DNA from 3 places in the Bacillus paramycoides genome. Region 2 is predicted to be linked to each of the others. Evidence: riboswitches for the same ligand, from Rfam matches in the RefSeq annotation. Region 2 holds a riboswitch; each other region holds the start of a gene.
The links. A riboswitch is a leader RNA that binds a small molecule or an ion and turns the genes downstream of it on or off. The one in region 2 is predicted to bind lysine.
Positions count from the first base shown of each region.

Region 1: another riboswitch for lysine. It lies ahead of AAG068_RS04415 (amino acid permease); the one in region 2 lies ahead of AAG068_RS08845 (aspartate kinase).
Region 3: another riboswitch for lysine. It lies ahead of AAG068_RS14980 (amino acid permease); the one in region 2 lies ahead of AAG068_RS08845 (aspartate kinase).

Region 1 is NZ_CP152427.1:849,117-855,444, reverse strand. It holds gene AAG068_RS04430 (ABC transporter ATP-binding protein) at 1-282, opposite strand, end outside; gene gapN (NADP-dependent glyceraldehyde-3-phosphate dehydrogenase) at 875-2,314, shown strand; gene AAG068_RS04420 (DUF3626 domain-containing protein) at 2,541-3,632, opposite strand; lysine riboswitch at 3,898-4,085, shown strand; gene AAG068_RS04415 (amino acid permease) at 4,233-5,657, shown strand; gene AAG068_RS04410 (ABC transporter permease) at 5,718-6,328, shown strand, end outside.
Region 2 is NZ_CP152427.1:1,694,750-1,701,077, reverse strand. It holds gene AAG068_RS08860 (YndJ family protein) at 1-1,054, opposite strand, end outside; gene AAG068_RS08855 (DUF4166 domain-containing protein) at 1,060-1,671, opposite strand; gene AAG068_RS08850 (DoxX-like family protein) at 1,675-2,583, opposite strand; lysine riboswitch at 2,775-2,961, shown strand; gene AAG068_RS08845 (aspartate kinase) at 3,161-4,390, shown strand; partial or broken gene AAG068_RS08840 (VOC family protein) at 4,737-5,189, shown strand; gene AAG068_RS08835 (helix-turn-helix domain-containing protein) at 5,395-5,832, opposite strand; gene asnA (aspartate--ammonia ligase) at 5,971-6,328, opposite strand, start outside.
Region 3 is NZ_CP152427.1:2,883,877-2,890,204, forward strand. It holds gene AAG068_RS14960 (aminoglycoside phosphotransferase family protein) at 1-890, opposite strand, end outside; gene AAG068_RS14965 (VOC family protein) at 905-1,702, opposite strand; gene AAG068_RS14970 (sulfite exporter TauE/SafE family protein) at 1,909-2,811, shown strand; gene AAG068_RS14975 (GNAT family N-acetyltransferase) at 2,852-3,301, opposite strand; lysine riboswitch at 3,624-3,816, shown strand; gene AAG068_RS14980 (amino acid permease) at 3,929-5,395, shown strand; gene AAG068_RS14985 (iron-sulfur cluster biosynthesis family protein) at 5,508-5,813, shown strand; gene AAG068_RS14990 (DNA alkylation repair protein) at 5,846-6,328, shown strand, end outside.

The sequences.
Region 1 (6,328 bases), 850 kb from region 2:
GCGCATCGTCTTCTCCAGTACGAATGCTCCTCCAAACAACTGATGTTGCCAAACGAAAGTAAGACCATATCCAACGATCGTAACTCCTATTAAAATAAGAATAGACTGTATAATAGCTTCGTTCGATAACGTTCCTGTTTTTATATTATCTATCGTAACCCCTAACACTTTCGGGGGAATGACTTCAACTATATTTACAATTAAAAGAGCTCCAATGGCGATACTATATCTCTTCCAATGCTCTTTAAAAAACCATTTTAACTTTAGTAATACTGATAACAATGTAACCTCTCCCTTCTCGTTCTCGTTTCCCTCATATTTCTTTATCCGCTATCCAGACCCATCACATTTACATTTCGTAACCCATACAATCTCATCACATTTTTCCACCTTCCAATTTTTTTCGTAGTCGTAGAAAGGAAAACAAACAAAAAAAAGCATACCGCCGCTTGACGATATGCACAGAAATGCATAAAAGCGTACGTTACGATATACGCAACGTACGCTTTTTATAAGACAAAGATGCCCTATATATCCGTACGGGTTGCGTAATGATATGAATGTTTTCTGCCATTTAACAGAGCTAAGCCCATTACATTTACGATTACAATCATTACGCACACCCCCTTCATTTATTTTCCATTTATAATCTTACAACTTTATTGAGTATTCTGTCAATTATTTTTTTACAGACCGCATGAAAATATAAGCTACATCATTTTGAAATAAGGGAATGTTCTGTAAGAAAGGGCATACAAAATAAAAAAAGAATAAGAAATCGTTTTCACAAACATTTCATTTGAAAAATGTTATCAAACACCCTACAATCACCTTATACTCACTCTTACAAGTTGCTATTTTAGGAGGACTAATCATGACAACTAGCAATACGTACAAATTTTATTTAAATGGAGAATGGAGAGAAAGCTCTTCAGGAGAAACAATCGAAATTCCATCTCCATACTTACACGAAGTAATTGGACAAGTACAAGCAATTACTCGCGGAGAAGTAGATGAAGCAATTGCATCTGCAAAAGAAGCTCAAAAATCATGGGCAGAAGCTTCTCTACAAGATCGCGCAAAATATTTATATAAATGGGCTGATGAGCTTGTAAATATGCAAGATGAAATTGCCGATATCATTATGAAAGAAGTCGGTAAAGGATATAAAGATGCGAAGAAAGAAGTTGTTCGTACAGCTGACTTCATTCGTTACACGATCGAAGAAGCTTTACATATGCACGGAGAAAGCATGATGGGCGATAGCTTCCCGGGCGGTACAAAATCTAAACTTGCGATCATCCAACGCGCACCACTTGGTGTTGTATTAGCAATCGCACCGTTTAATTACCCAGTAAACTTATCTGCTGCAAAACTTGCACCAGCATTAATTATGGGTAACGCTGTTATTTTCAAACCAGCAACTCAAGGCGCAATTAGTGGTATTAAAATGGTTGAAGCACTTCATAAAGCTGGCCTTCCAAAAGGACTTGTAAACGTAGCGACAGGACGCGGTTCTGTAATTGGTGACTACTTAGTAGAACATGAAGGTATCAATATGGTATCGTTCACAGGTGGTACAAACACAGGTAAACATTTAGCGAAAAAAGCTTCAATGATTCCACTTGTATTAGAACTTGGTGGTAAAGACCCTGGTATCGTTCGTGAAGATGCTGACTTACAAGATGCTGCAAACCATATCGTAAGCGGTGCATTCTCTTACTCTGGTCAACGTTGTACAGCTATTAAACGTGTACTTGTACACGAAAACGTAGCAGACGAGCTTGTTGACTTATTAAAAGCGCAAGTAGCGGAACTATCAGTTGGATCTCCAGAGCAAGACAGCACAATCGTTCCATTAATCGACGACAAGTCTGCTGACTTCGTTCAAGGTTTAGTTGACGACGCTGTTGAAAAAGGTGCTACGATCGTTATCGGTAACAAACGTGAGCGTAACTTAATTTACCCAACATTAATCGACCACGTAACAGAAGAAATGAAAGTTGCTTGGGAAGAGCCATTCGGTCCAATCCTTCCAATCATCCGCGTTTCTTCAGATGAGCAAGCAATTGAAATTGCTAACAAATCAGAGTTCGGCTTACAAGCAAGTGTCTTCACAAAAGACATTAACAAAGCATTTGCAATTGCTAACAAAATCGAAACTGGTTCTGTTCAAATTAACGGACGCACAGAGCGCGGCCCTGACCACTTCCCATTCATCGGTGTAAAAGGTTCAGGTATGGGCGCACAAGGTATTCGTAAGAGCCTTGAGTCTATGACACGTGAAAAAGTAACCGTATTAAACTTAGTTTAATCTTATATGTAGAAGCTGATCTAGTTTTAGATCAGCTTCTTTTTATCCCACTTTAATGGGCAGTAAGACCCCCACCTCAAAATTCAGCGAAAGCAAAGAATTTAAGTGGGGGTCGGGCTGCCCATTAAAGTCCGATTGGTGAGGGCTGATAATCAGTGGGGATGAAGAATCCCCCCACTGATTAAAGTTTCACTTTATATACATGCTTCCCAAGACAATAGCGTGTTTATTTCAAATTCTGGTTTGGTTTTCCAAATCGAACTAAAACATGCCATAATAATTTTAATTCCTGAAGCACTTCTTCATACGTTCCGCGATCACTCCAGGATAGTGGATTCCTTTTCAAATCCACTACAGCAGAGCCAATTATATGTGCATCGATACAATTATTTCGTGCAATGCGTCTTGCCAGAGATGGCATTTTTGAACCTCTAAAATCTATCGGAACTTCATCCACCGGAAGTACAAAACCCATGTGCCAATACAAATCAATAGAATACTTCAGACAAATTTCTTCTAAAGTTCTACCTACATTCGTACCCTTAAATGAAGGATCTACAACAAGTGCTTCCACATCTTCTTTAAGAGAAATATCTCCATGAATCTGTGCTTCAATATAATGATTAAGATTACGAGCTGACTCTTTGTTTACGAAATCTATAAACGGCCTTTCCAAGTTAGCCAGTAAATGATGAATGAGTCTTGTTGGAGTCAAATTCCCTTCACCAATTGCAAAATCTCTTACGAATGTCTCTTCCAAAAGAGCAGCTAAAATCATATCAAACTCTTCATAAGTACCCTTTTCTTTTGGATCTTGATGTGAATCTAAATACGTATATGTAGAGCGATAAGAAACTTTTGGAGATAAGAGAAAATAACATGATCCAAAACGCGGGGCAGGCCCATCTGGATGTAACATTACATTTAGTGCTCCATATTTAGGCCGTTCATTATTCGTTACCCCTTCCAATTGATATGCACCTCCAAATATTCTCTTTTCCCAAAGGTCACGCTCACCACCCGGATAAGCAGATACACTCCCATTAGATAGCAATGTTTCAAACTGACTTTTATATATGCCTTGCTCAAACAGTGCTTCAGCAATATTTTTCATATTCGAATCTAATCTGTCTGGATGAAAGTGTAAAGCAATCCTCGCGTTTGATTTTAAATGAACGACAGCTTCTTCAAACATTTCATCTGTAATATTAGACATGTTCAGTATATGGTTAATTGTTGCTTTAGCCTCACGTTTTTCGTTCTCTGCATATTTTGAAATGTACTCTAAAGCAAATAATTGAGATCTTGATAATTCCATAATCAAACCTCTCCTTTCATTCTTGTGAAACAAAGCCTGTTTAAAAAATTGATGCTTCGGATTAAAATTTTCAGACAAAATCATTTGTGCTTCACTCTGTCGCTATTTCTTCTGCACAACGAATAAACGCTACAGCCCTTCCTAACTCCTTTTTAATCACAAACTCTTCTCTATAATCTGATTATTACTATATCCATTGACGTATAAAAATTCATTTGTTACTCTTAAAGACGTTAATTTAATATTTAAATCCTCATTCGTATCTCGGTGAGGTAGAGGTTGCAATCATTAAGAGTATCATTTCAGGAGATGTAGTGGCATTGATGAAGGAATGAGAAAGGAATGATTGCCGAAGTAAGCCCGTGTCCACCATGCACGCTTGCTGGGTCTGCATTTAATAAGTGCAGAACTGTCACAAACGAAACGTTTCGTTTGTGGAGAGCTATCGAGAGGTATGTCGTGGGTTTCTTATAAGATAGAAAGCATGTAGCGGCAAATTACGTGCTTTTTTTGTTTTGTTTGGAACTTCTCTTCCTGACTCAGGAAGACATACATATCTCCTCGCTTGATTTGGTTATACTAACTTTGGAGGTATTTTCTATGCAACAAAAAAAATGGGGCTTTTGGGTACTCACAGCTTTCGTTGTCGGTAACATGGTTGGCGCTGGTATTTTCATGGTGCCAAGTACGTTGGCACAAACAGCAAGCCCTCTCGGTGTCACTTTAGCTTGGTTAACAACAGGGTTTGGTGTTTTAATGCTAGCTCTTGTTTTCGGTAATTTAGCAATTCGTCGTCCTGATTTAACGACAGGACCACAAAGTCATGCATATGCTTTATTCTCATCACCAAAAAAGAAAAAAATGGCTGGTTTCAGTATGGTATGGGGATATTGGGTTGCAAACTGGGCAAGTAACGTTGCCATCATTACATCATTTGCGGGATATTTATCACTCTTCTTCCCAATTATGAAAGATACACGACTACTATTTTCAATCGGTTCTTTTAACGTAGAAGTCGGAAAACTAATTACATTTACGATTTGTTCCATCTTACTTTGGGGAACTCATATTATATTAACGAACGGTGTAAGCGGAGCTGGAAAGCTAAACTTCTTAGCAACAACAACGAAAGTAACTGGATTCCTTTTATTCATCGTCGTTACGTTATTTGCATTCGAAGCTTCTAAGTTTGGACAATGGTACACACCGATGATCGATAAATCAGGTGTATCACACGGCCTACTTTCACAAGTGAACTTAGCTGCTCTTACAACGCTTTGGGCATTTATCGGAATTGAATCAGCGGTTCTTCTATCAAACCGTGCTGTTTCTCCAAAAACGGTAAAACGTGCAACAGTTGCAGGCTTACTTATTACCGTTGCGATTTACTTAGGAATTACAATTTTAACAATGGGTGTACTTCATGTTGATATATTACAAGCTTCTGAACGTCCATTAGCAGATGCACTAAATGCTGCAATGGGGCATGGCGGCGGGAAACTGATGGCATTACTTGCTCTTACTTCCCTATTCGGTTCCATCTTAGGCTGGATTTTATTAAGCTCAGAAGTACCATATCAAGCAGCAAAAGAAGGTTTCTTCCCTTCCTTCTTCACGAAAACAAATAAAAAAGGAAGTCCAATTTATTCATTACGATTAACAAACATTATGTCGCAAGTGTTCTTATTCTCAACATTATCAGGAACAATTGCGGAAGCTTATACATTTGTTATTACCGTATCAACATTGGCCTACCTCATTCCATATCTCGTTTCACCAATCTTCCAGTTAAAACTAGTCGCTACTGGTGAAACGTATAAAAATGAAATGCGGGCAAGAATTACAGATGGTATAGTCGCAGTGATCGCACTTTGCTACGCACTATGGGTTATTAAAACGGGCGCAGCCGATATAAAAACATTCCTTCTCGGAATTGGTTTATTCGTAATCGGCTTTGCCTTCTATCCATTAATGAATCGTGATCAGAAAAAAAATAACGAAAAGAAAGACGGGCAAGTTGCATAACGCAATTTGCTCGTTTTTTCTTTTGTAAAACATATATAATAGAACAAAGAGGTGAAAAACATGTCAATCGAATCGCTATGGAGCAGTCGCTTCCAACAACATATGCAAAATATCATTACATACTTTGCACGTATGATTAACGGTTTACTATATAGCTTTATCTTTATTTCATGCGTTGGCGCATACTACTATGCTCAGTTTTTAAAAGCATCTCCTTCCAAAGGAATATCTTTACTACTTATCACGATTGTACTTACATTCATTATAACGAGATGCCCGATCCGTACATTCATTCAAAAACCTGATGCTGTCTATTTACTCGCATTAGAAGAGAAACTAACATCTTATTTTAAAAAATCTCTTCTATATAATTACATCATGCAGCTTTTCCCATTATTGTTCATGTTCCTTATTCTCGTTCCACTTGCCATGCAATCATTACAAGTAACAGTACCTTTCTTATGTACAATCTTTATCGTTTTAATGATTACGAAAGCTTGGAACATATACATACATTGGATGTGGCGTGATAATCATGAAAAAAGCATATGGTTCATTATTCGTATTACTTGTAACGCACTCATTATTTACATGTTGTTTTACTCGGCACATGTTCTCATATTAGGCGGATTGCTCTTACTACTTGCTTTCCTGCTTCTATATACGAAAAA
Region 2 (6,328 bases):
TACTTACAGGAATCTTGGCCCTGTCAAATGTCTCACTATGAAAATCATTCATTTTATCAACTAAACCGTTGTATGCCTTACTATCTATTACATTTCTGTTATGTAAAAATGCTTCACCAACTGTCGCCTTTCCTCTTAATCTGCTCATTGGTTTCCCGTAATATTTATAGTTCGGAACACTCTTTTCAATCATCCAGCCGACAAATGCCGGCAACGCTACTCCAATTCCATTAACAACACCGTGAATCCAAACCATTTGAGCAATTGTAATCGTCATTACATGTTTCAAATTCCCATACGAATATATGAGTGAGAACATAATTGTTACCATGAGTGTACTAGACGATATGACTAGGAGGATTTTTGTGCTGATAGCATTAAATTTCGCTTTCCAAACGTAAATGCTATAACCATAAATCGCACCTAAATATAGGCACACTGCAAAAAATTCAAATACCCTTGAGTATGTAATCCCTATCGCAACTGTCATAGGTGAAATAACGATGATAAACATAATCGCATCATATACTTTACTGCTCTTTTCTCTCTTACGCCCTATTAAACCAGCTGATAATGGCAATAGAAATGCCGAATAATGAAAGTGTGCAGCTGTAAGTAAAACAATGTCAGCAGTAAACTGCATTATCGAAATCTTTACTACAGAAGCAAAAAACCAGAATCCACCTAAAAACAAATACATAAACGCACTATCGATAGCCGTTTCTTCTAACGGTTTCCATCCTCTTTCTAGCACTCTACTTACACCGAATAACGCAACGATTCCTGTATATACAAACCAAAGTAATGCAAAGAAATAGTGATTTGTTACGAAAGCTAACATTGCACCAATTGCTGCGATTGGATATAAAAGCGATACTAGTTTATAAAAGGATACATATGATCCATTTCTTGTCTTCTTATCAAGAATACAAAATGACATCGGTATAAATAACAAAATAGACAATAAAATAATTGCTTCAACTGGGTTTACATTTGTCCACTCACATATTAGAAAAACAATATAACAAGCAAGCCCAACTATTATATTTTTCATATCATTTATTTCCTCTCCACAAATGTTCCCTTATATGAAAATAATGAACCGATTAACGGATTGCGTACTTGTACATGAATTCGAAAGCATTGTCGTGTTTCATCATAACTTTCTACAATGTTGGCCTCCCCGTATAAGAATCTAGGTAATGGAACTTTTCTTCCAAACATGTAAAACCATTGTTTCTTTGAAGAAATATGCATTGCCCCCACCTCATCAATATGAAAATTCAATGTAGAAACAAGTATGTGTGGTTCACCAAAACAATCTACAATTTCATTATGCTCTTCATCCAACTGCATAACGGCGTTAAAATATCTTTTCTTATTATGAAAATAAAAAGTACGATTCCACCGTACTAGTTCATTTCCATGTTCATCTCGCTCAGCGGTATTATGTATTGTAAATGGCACTTCCTTCCCCCGCTCAGAGAAAAACATACGGAACTTTGATGCAATTTTTAATATGAATTTTACGAAAAAAGAACCTCCGTAAATTTCATCCATCTTTCCTTCTCCAGTAAAACTATTTTCTTCCGTAATCTCATAGCGTTTCTGTAATTTTGGATGAAGCTTTTTATAAGAATCCCCTAATAGTCTTTCATACATATTAGCCATACATTATCCCTTTCTCTTCCTCTTACAATTTTTTGAGCTTGGCAAGTTCGTGCCATTTATATAACCGACAATTGATAACCCCATTAGTAGAACGTTTAATGTAATTGGATTAAACGGCTCTGTAAAACTTGCAATATTCGTAAGCCCTGCCGCTATCGTTAAGGCTATTAACATAAAAATATGTACGATAAATACTTTTCGTTTTGGAAATGGCAACAGCCATAGGACACCAAAAAAAATTTCTAGTAATCCAATTATTTTAAGTACAAAAATACTATGTTCCGTTGAACCAATCATCACCGATAGCATTTTTACTTCTTCTGAATGAATAAACACTAATTTTGGCACTACCCCTTGATACATCCATACAAAGGCAAATAAAAAACATACGAGCCAATATGTCATTGTTCTTCTAATTAGTAACCTAGGGTGAAGTCCCTTCTCTAACCATAATTTTAATGCATCAAAGCTCCAAGCAGTTGCCCATCCTAATAACGGCCGAAACATATAGAAATCTATTACTTTCCCTATACGACCAAACCTCGTATCATAATCATATTGCGTCTCAAAATGAATGTGTTCTTTACGAGGGGTATACTTCCAATAACCACGACCTGTTTGAATAAGAGATAATTGATTATCCGTCCAAAATTTTAAAGAAGAAATACGTTCTCCTGTTTCTTTTCTTATCTCACCTATCGATTCACCTTCTCCAGCTATTTCAAGTCCAAATCCGATTTTTGTTTTATATAAAAACTTCTGTGGTTCTCCTTCTTTTTTCTCTAAATATGAAATTTCAGTAAAGCGAGCATCCCATTCTGTATGTATATGTGGTTCTTGCGTGTATTCCCATAATTTCTCCATTGTTGTGTTCATTTCTGCCGAAACATAAATAGGCTTTTTCCCCTTCATTCTTCCACCTCCAATGCACTATAAGTTTAATGTACATGCAATGAATTTAATTTGCTACATTTTTCACAAACTTTTTCATAAAAAGAAAGAATTTTTAAAATTTATATAAAACACTTGCTTCCCCAAAAAATTTAAATTATTATAAAACAAATGTTACCAACAACTTCATAAATCAAACACTCTCGCCTAAAACGTGAGATAGAGGTTGCAATACTTATGAGTATTCTAATGGAGACACAGAGATGTCTATGAAATTAGATGAAAGGAAGTGTTGCCGAAATCGATAATTTTCTCTGCATTTATCGATTGGGGCTGTTTTCGAATAGAAACAGAACTGTCATATGTACAGACGTGTACGTATGAAGAGCTATCTACAAAAAAGAGATATCATTTTTATGGTATTCCTTTTTTGGCGGTTTTTTTATTAGCTCCGTTTTCTGTTTCCCTTTTCCTGTAACAGCACCATCCTCACTTATTTGAGATGGTGTTTTTTGCTTTTCTCTGGTAACTACAGGAATATTGGGATTTATATATGTCCTAATCTATTCTTAAAAATGGATGAAAGAAGGAATTCGTAATGGAAACGATTGTACAAAAATTTGGTGGCACTTCTGTTGGAAGCGTCGAGCGCATTCAACATGTAGCAAATTTAATTATTGAAGAATATGAACGAGGACATAGTATCGTCTCTGTCGTTTCAGCAATGGGAAAGAGTACAGATGAACTTGTCGCACTTGCTAACGCGATTTCAGAAAATCCGAGTAAACGCGAAATGGATATGCTTCTATCGACAGGAGAGCAAGTGACTATTTCCTTATTAACGATGGCACTACAAGCAAAAGGTTATAACGCGATTTCATTAACAGGATGGCAGGCTGGTATTACGACAGAATCTGTACATAGTAGTGCACGGATTACTGACATTCATACAGATCGAATTCAATCTTATCTTACTGAAGGTACGATTGTTATTGTAGCTGGATTCCAAGGAATGAATGAAAATCATGAAATTACAACACTTGGACGGGGTGGTTCTGATACAACTGCTGTTGCATTAGCTGCTGCACTGAAAGCAAAAAAATGTGATATTTACACAGATGTGACCGGCGTATATACGACAGATCCACGAGTTGTAAAAGATGCTTATAAATTAGATGAAATTTCTTATGACGAAATGTTAGAACTTGCAAACCTCGGTGCTGGTGTATTACACCCGCGTGCTGTTGAGTTTGCTAAAAATCACAATGTCATGTTAGAAGTTCGCTCAAGTATGGAACAAGACAATGGAACAATTGTAAAAGGAGAATGTAACATGGAACAACAATCAATCGTTAAAGGTATTGCATTTGAAGATAATATTACACGCGTCACAATGAAAGGATTAGAACAAGGTGCACTTTCAACAGTTTTCTCTACATTAGCAGCGGCACATATTAATGTAGATATCATCATCCAAAGTATTACAAATGAAGGAACTGTTCACCTCTCCTTCTCCATCCATTCTAATGATTTAAGAGAAACATTAGAGGTATTAGAACAAAATCAAGAAACACTTCACTATGAATCTGTAGAATATGAAAATCATTTAGCAAAAGTATCAATTGTAGGATCTGGTATGGTCTCTAATCCAGGTGTTGCTGCGAATATGTTCACTACTTTAAAAGAAGAAAATATTCATATTAAAATGGTAAGTACATCAGAAATTAAAGTGTCTGTCGTTATTGACCGCCTTCATTTAGTAACAGGTGTCGAGGCGCTACATCAATCATTTATGGTGAAAATTGAGCCTTTAGTGCAGATGAGTTAATTTCCACTAGTAAAACTTAAAACAAATTAGATGAATCTATTTGTTTCCTATATTAATAAAAATAGGGTACGAATATTTTGCGGAGAAGTCGAAGTTATATTAGCGAATAGCAATTACATTATCAAATTCTTAAAATGATAGCATTCACGAAAAAAAGTTCGCGCATATTTCAATAGTAGAGGGTTTACGACGTGTTGTTCGTTCACAAGATGTTATATACTATGCCCGAAAACAGCTTGTCACACTTTCCTACACTGTGACAAGCTGTTTTTTGTTTAGTAGGAATTCCAGTATAATTATGAGGAGAATTAAATAATAAAATTCTGCATATAAGGAGATTAAGACTATGGCAAACAACAGATTACTAAGAATGGACAATGTCAGCATCGTTGTAGAATCTCTTGATAACGCAATCTCTTTCTTCGAAGAGATTGGATTAAAACTCGAAGGGCGAGCTACTGTCGAAGGTGAATGGGCTGGTCGCGTAACCAGTCTCGGTTCTCAGCGCGTGGAGATTGCTATGATGGTGACGCCAGGTGGCCATAGCCGAATTGAACTTTCGCGATTTCTCACACCACCTACTATAGCAGATCATCGGACAGCTCCTGTAAATGCCCTCGGTTATTTGCGTGTCATGTTCACCGTGGAAGACATTGACGAAATGGTATCGAGACTGACTAAGCATGGTGCTCAGCTCGTTGGCGAAGTAGTTCAGTACGAAAACTCATATTGACTCTGTTACATTCGTGGAACCGAAGGCATTTTAATCGGTTTGGCGGAAGAACTCGGTAACAAATAAGTAATTTTTTATTAGAATTCTTTACTGCAATAAAATATTTGAAAGAATTTCTAGCTTTATAAAACTTAGATTTTCAACCCCGTCCTAGCTTTAGAACGGGGTTATGCTTGTTTGCGCTTTTTAACGTCTATTAACATCTTAATATTATTATAAAAAAATTCATTTTCTTGTTATACTCTTTCCTAGGAAATATAACTGATTCTTCTCACTTCTTATCATATATATCTTTTCTTTTGAAAAACGATTGGAACTCATTCAAAATAACTTTCTTCACGTCAGAGTAAAAAACCATCATAAATATTGCTATTCCTAATAAGATTTCTTGTATTCCTTCATAATCAACGAAAGCACTCACAATTAGCAAACCAAATCCAATATAAAAACCAAACTCATTCTCTTTCTCAAAATCCTCATCTTCATCAATATGTATTTTTTCTTTTAAATTTCGGTTCCCTTTTATTAATTCATCGAGCGTAACGTTATACATTTCGCTCAATAAAATCAAATTTTCAATATCAGGGCAACTTTTATCATTTTCCCACTTATGCACCGCTTGCCTCGTTATACCAATCTTTTTAGCAACATCTTCTTGTGAAAATCCTTTTGATTCTCTTAATTTTTTAAGTTGTTGTCCTAAGCTCATAACGTCCCCTCCTTTAACAAATTATTACATAATAGGAGATAAAAAAGAAAGAAACCAGTAGTAAAACTCACTGTAAACCATTCGTTTACACCATAAAAAAGAGAGAATAACTCTTTGAGTTATTCTCTCTCCCTTCTATTAAAACAGATGAATGTTTTCCTTCTTGCAAGCTTCACGTAAATCGTCAGGCCATACAGAAGATTGAACTTCACCGATATGTGCTTTACGTAAGAAGTACATGCACATTCTAGATTGTCCGATACCACCGCCAATTGTTAATGGTAGTACGTCTTCTAAAATACCTTTATGGAAATCGTACTCACGTTTAAAGTCTTCACCTGTTTTCGTTAACTGCTCATCAAGTGATTTACTATCAACACGAATTCCCATCGATGATAATTCAAATGAAGATTGTAGTACTGGGTGCCAGAATAAAATATCACCGTTTAATTTCCAATCATCATAGTCAGCTGCGCGTCCATCATGCTTTTCACCT
Region 3 (6,328 bases), 1.2 Mb from region 2:
ATATAGGATGAAAAATGATTATGATCTTCTAAAATTACGTTCAATCTTTCCTTCATATCATCTACTAAATGCGGTGTGCTTCGGTTAGTCCATACGATATCCGCCGGGAATGTCATTGCTGCATATAAGGAGTACAGTTGCCAAAAATGAAGTGACGGTTCTCCCCCGCAATAACCATGAACTTGTCCAAACGCAAACGGTTTGCTTATTCTTGTAGTAAAAATCGCTACGTTATAAAAATCATGTATTGGATCGCCAAAATCATATCCACCAAAATCGATAACGATAAATTCCTTATTATGAATCATAGTATTTGCTGGATGGAAATCATCGTGTAAAAAGGTGAGTGGACGATTTTTCAATAAATACTTATGATTTTCTACAAAGGTTAATACTGGCTTCAAATCGAGAAATTTCACCTCGTAACCTTCTAATGCTTTTATATATCTTTCATATTTATTCCATCGAACCGTTTCCCATTTATTACTTGCACTTTCTTTTTCAATTGAATGAATCCTCTTTAATACTTCCCCTGCTTTTCTTCCTGCATAATACTGTTCTTCCACCGATAGCTTCCCTAAACCTTCTTCACCATTTACACCTTGGATCCATTTAAATACTTGAATACACTTATTTAATTCCTCGAGTTTTATAAAATGAATTAATTTCGGCGTTGGAATATGTAATAACTCTAATTGTTTCATATACGTATATTCTTCTTGTTTACGTTCAAAATGAACAGTATCACATACTTTTACAAAATATGTTACTCTGTTTTCTAACTCTATTTTATATTTCTCTTCATGTGAAAAACCTTTCGAAATAGCTGTACACTTTACAATACGAGGCCATTCTAGTTCTCTCTCTATCTCTCTAAGCATTTCTTCCACAACGTTCACCTCTATCAATATATGTACAAACTACCTAACACTTCATGCTCTCGTTTATTTTCACTTTTAAACTCCACTGCAAATGGATATTCGCCATGATTTTTTTTGTATTCTTGCACTAGACCTTCTCCAACCGGTTCACAAAACTGCACATGAATGTCACCAAACAATACACTTTGACACTCCGCATTCCATTCTTCATTTTTCATGACTGGGCTTGCAGTTAGCTCCATGACTGCTTTCCATTTCCGTACTGTTTCTCGAACATTTTTCACTGCGTAATGAATCGTTTCAATTTGTTGTACTTTGTTTTTATGTTCAGTGATCGTCCCGATGTTACGTAAATCGTTTCTTCTTTCTTCGTCCGTTTCATTCCACTGTATAAAGAAAGGTAATTTCGGTCCGTTCTCTTCTTGCTTTACAAATAACATTTTCCATTCTAAAAGGCGGCCATCTTCCCTCATACGTTTTCCTTCAAATGGTCCTATCGTATGTAAACCGTGCTTACTAAACTTAACTGCTAGTTCTTCAATGGTATCTGTTCGAATTGCAATTTGCAGCATGCCTTCTCCAGCTTGTAATTTCACTACTGTTTCTTGTACTAATGGATTGTCTGCTTTCTTCGCTTTATCTTCATGCTGTACTGCTAAAAATTCTATATATGATAAATCAAAATAACTTAAACTATTCCAAGTGCCCCAAGTAGTATGCTCTCCACCTATTGCAGTATGGAATCCATGCGCCTGCATTTGTTTTGCTGCTTCCTCCGGTGTACCATGTACTGCGTGTACGAGATGATCAAATCGTAACATGTCTTTCTCCCCTTTCTCTCCATCCTTTTATTGTATATTTTATTTTTATTTCGTTCAATTCAAAAAACTTTAAAACCTAGTTGATTTATACGATTAATATGTATTATAATGAAACAAATTTCAATATTGCTGATTGGAAAAACCAAAGGCACTTTTCTCACACGGGAAAAGTGCCTTTTTCATTTACTATTACAGGGGGATTTTTTATGCAGAAATTAATTGTCTTTGCTATTATTGGATTTTTCGCTCAATTAATCGATGGAGCGCTTGGAATGGCGTACGGGGTAACTTCTACCTCACTTTTACTAATGTTTGGTATCGCACCGGCTGTAGCTTCCGCATCTGTTCATTTAGCTGAAGTTGTTACAACCGCCGCTTCTGGTGCATCTCACCTCAAATTTGGGAACGTTGATAAATACACCGTTTCCAGGCTTACATTACCAGGAGCAATTGGTGCATTTGTTGGGGCATGTTTTTTAAGTAATTTACCTGGCGATATCATTAAACCGTACATTTCCTTATTTTTATTTACTTTAGGAGTTTATATTTTATTACGATTCATTATTCAAAAACAGATTGTTACTTCAAATAAACGTATGTCAGCTAAACAACTTGTGCCGCTTGGCTTATTCGCTGGATTCGTTGATTCAACTGGTGGCGGTGGCTGGGGACCGATTACGACACCTGTTCTTCTAGCAAGAGGAAATGAAGCGAGAAAAGTTATTGGATCTGTAGATACGAGTGAATTTCCTGTTTCATTAGCTGCAACAATTGGCTTCTTCATCTCACTTGGCTGGGAACAAGTAAGCTGGGTTTGGGTATTTGCGTTAATGCTTGGTGGTATTGTCGCAGCTCCAATTGCTGCATGGCTAGTGCGCATCGTTCCTTCTCATTTACTTGGCGTATTAGTTGGTGGCCTTATAATCTTCACAAACATTCGTACACTGCTTACTACATTTAAAGTGGATCCAACTATTATTTCACTTTCTTACGTGGCAATTGGTCTTGTCGTTATTATTTCTATTTTCATTGCTGTTCGCAATCATTCCAATCGTTCTAACGCACCGACAGCGGGATATCCGAATGATCAAAAACAAATGCTACCATAACGATAAAAAATACCGCCCGATATACTTCGAGCGGTATTTTTTATTTTTCTATTTTCCAATTCATCATCGTTTCTGTAGTGCCAGTTCTCTTCATATGTAATTTCTCTAATACACGAATCGAGCTTTCATTTTCAAGAAGTGTCTCCGCAATAATCATTTCTACCTCTCCTGTCTGAAAAGCCCAATCTATTAGTTCCCGTACAGCTTCTGTCGCATACCCTTTATTCCAATATTTCTCAATAAATCCGTAACCAACTTCTACTATATGTTCCTCATTTGGTTTCCCTTTAAACCCTATATCTCCTAGAACGATATCATCTTCTTTTCGAATGACATACCACGCGCCCCAAGGTAATAAATCCTTATTTTGTTTTACATTTTCTACATGCCCTACAATATGTGAGCCACTATTATATCCTTGCTCGTAAGCAACGTGAATACTCTCTTCTGTACACGGCACTATATAGAGCCTTTCTGTTTCTAATTTCATATTGATTTCCCCTTTTTTGATTCAACGTTTCTCTAATTATATCAAAAAATATGACCTTATTATAAATGTCGAATTATATTTTCTGAATTTTCTTTTAATTTTTGAAGGGTTTTTCAATATTTTTTGCGAAACATTTGTATAACAATTTTTTCTTTGCTTATTGTTACATAATAGTAGGTTCGGGTGGAGTTTTGCAAGCGTTTCCTATACAATAACCGATCTTTTTTGATTTTTTCCTACAAAATATCTTGCAATATATTCAGAAACTCATTACAATTGCCATATATTAAAAATCTTAGCAATATATAAATCCTCATCAATCCGATGAGGTAGAGGTTGCGACTTTTAAGAGTAAAACGGACGAGATACAGAGAATGTCTAAGACTCCGTTTGAAAGGAAAAGTTGCCGAAGTTTATATTTCTTCTCTGGAAATATGAGCTGGGGCTGTCACCGAAAGGAACAGAACTGTCACGTTTACAAAATTACCGTGTAAACGTGGGGTGCTATCTTAACGGAAGGGTATGATGGGGTGGTTATTTGTGAAACGTTCCGCCAAATTCCTTTGGCGGTTTTTTGTATTTTTCTCCCCCGCTCCTTCCTATCTTACAAGAAAAGGAGTGTTGAACATGAATAGCGCAACGAATCAAGCTACCTCTAAAACGCAAACTACAAAAGAAAAAGGTGAATTAAGACGCGGTCTAAAATCTAGGCACCTTACGATGATTTCTCTCGGCGGTACAATTGGTACCGGATTATTTCTTGCCAGCGGTGGTGTCATCCATTCAGCTGGGCCTGGTGGCGCATTAATTGCATACGCCGCAATTGGGATTATGGTTTACTTTTTAATGACAAGCTTAGCTGAACTCGCAGCTTACATGCCTGTTACCGGATCTTTTAGCACATACGCAACAAAATTTGTTGATCCATCCCTTGGCTTTGCACTTGGCTGGAACTATTGGTATAACTGGGCCATTACAATTGCTGCAGAACTCGCAGCTGTAACATTAATTATGAAATTTTGGTTCCCAGATACCCCTTCTCTTATTTGGAGTGGATTATGTTTAGCTATTATTTTCCTTTTAAACTATTTATCTGTTAAAGGGTTTGGTGAATCTGAATATTGGTTCGCACTTATTAAAGTCGTTACTATTATTATCTTTTTAATTATCGGCTTCATGATGATTTTTGGAATTATGGGCGGTGAAACTGTTGGCTTCAAAAACTTCACTGTTGCAGATGCTCCATTTAACGGCGGCATCATGGCAATTATCGGTGTGTTTATGGCAGCTGGTTTCTCCTTCCAAGGTACTGAATTGTTAGGAGTTGCTGCTGGTGAAACTTCTGATCCAGAGCGTAATATTCCAAAAGCAATTCGTTCCATCTTTTGGCGTATTCTTTTATTCTATATCCTTGCGATTCTCGTTATCGGTTTATTAATTCCTTATACGACTGAAAGCCTTGCTGCAAGCGATGTTACAGTAAGTCCATTTACACTTATTTTTGAAAAAGCGGGCGTTGCCTTTGCTGCTTCTGTTATGAACGCTGTTATTTTAACGGCAGTACTATCTGCTGGTAACTCTGGTATGTATGCATCAACTCGTATGCTTTGGGATTTAGCTCGCCAAGGTAAAGCACCAAAATTCTTAGGCAAATTAGATAGCCGCGGTGTACCTGTTAACGCGTTAATCGTAACGTCAATTGTCGGTAGTATCGCTTTCATTGCTTCTTTATTCGGTGACGGTGTTGTATACATTTGGTTATTAAACGCATCTGGAATGTCTGGCTTTATAGCATGGGTTGGAATCGCAATTAGTCATTACCGTTTCCGTAAAGCATATATCGCACAAGGCAAAGATTTAAAAGACTTACCATATAGAGCAAAATGGTTCCCATTTGGTCCAATCTTCGCATTTACACTTTGCGTCATCGTAATTTTAGGACAAAACTACGGCGCATTTATGGGTGAATCAATCGACTGGAACGGCGTACTCGTTTCTTACATCGGTTTACCACTCTTCTTAGTACTATGGTTAGGATATAAATTTACGAAGAAAACGAAAGTGATTCCACTTGATAAATGTGAATTGAAATAAAGTAGAGCGAGCAAACAAATTGTTTGCTCGTTTTTTATTCCAATGCTTCTCCCTTCCCTATTTCTCCTGTTTTTGCAATAATAAAGGAAATATACATAAAGGTTGGGATACGATGAACATTCGCATTACTGATGAAGCAAAAGCAGCTATACATAGATTAGAACGTGAAGACAAAAAGATCATTCGCATTAGAGGAACAATGACAAATTCTTGTAGTATTTTCGTTGATGTTGATTTAATTTTGGATACATATAATGCAGATGACGTTGTATATGAAGATGCTAATTTTACCGTACAAATGGATTCATTTACGAAAGACTACACTGGCGATACGGTGAAACTTGATTATAAGACGACTGGTTTTAGTATTACGACTCCGAGTGAGACTTTGGTTTATGGGTTGTCGATTAAAAAATAAAAATTGTTTTAGCTGATCATTGAGGTGAAAACATGGGTAAATATGTTCCGTTAAAATTTTTATTTAATGAAGAATTAGCAGAAAGTATAGCTGATTCTATTTGTAAACACGATCCTTCTTTCTCTAAAAGCACCTTTGTATCTTCCATAACATGTAAAGTTGAAAATTTAGAGTTAAAGCAGCGTATAGAAGTAATAGCAGATGAATTACATACTGCATTACAAAAAGATTTTAATGCAGCAATACATATTTTACTGAAAACATTGGGACCAGAAAACACAACAGAAGTAGGTACATTTACAAACGGATATATGTACATGCCTATTGCAAAATACGTTGAAAAATATGGGCTTAACGATTTTGAATCCTCATTTAACGCTATGTATGAAATAACAAAAAGGAATACTGCTGAATATGCCATTCGGCCTTTTCTTAAAACATACCATGAAGACACACTACACATATTACAACAGTGGATTCATGACGAAAACAGCCACATTAGGAGATTGGTCTCA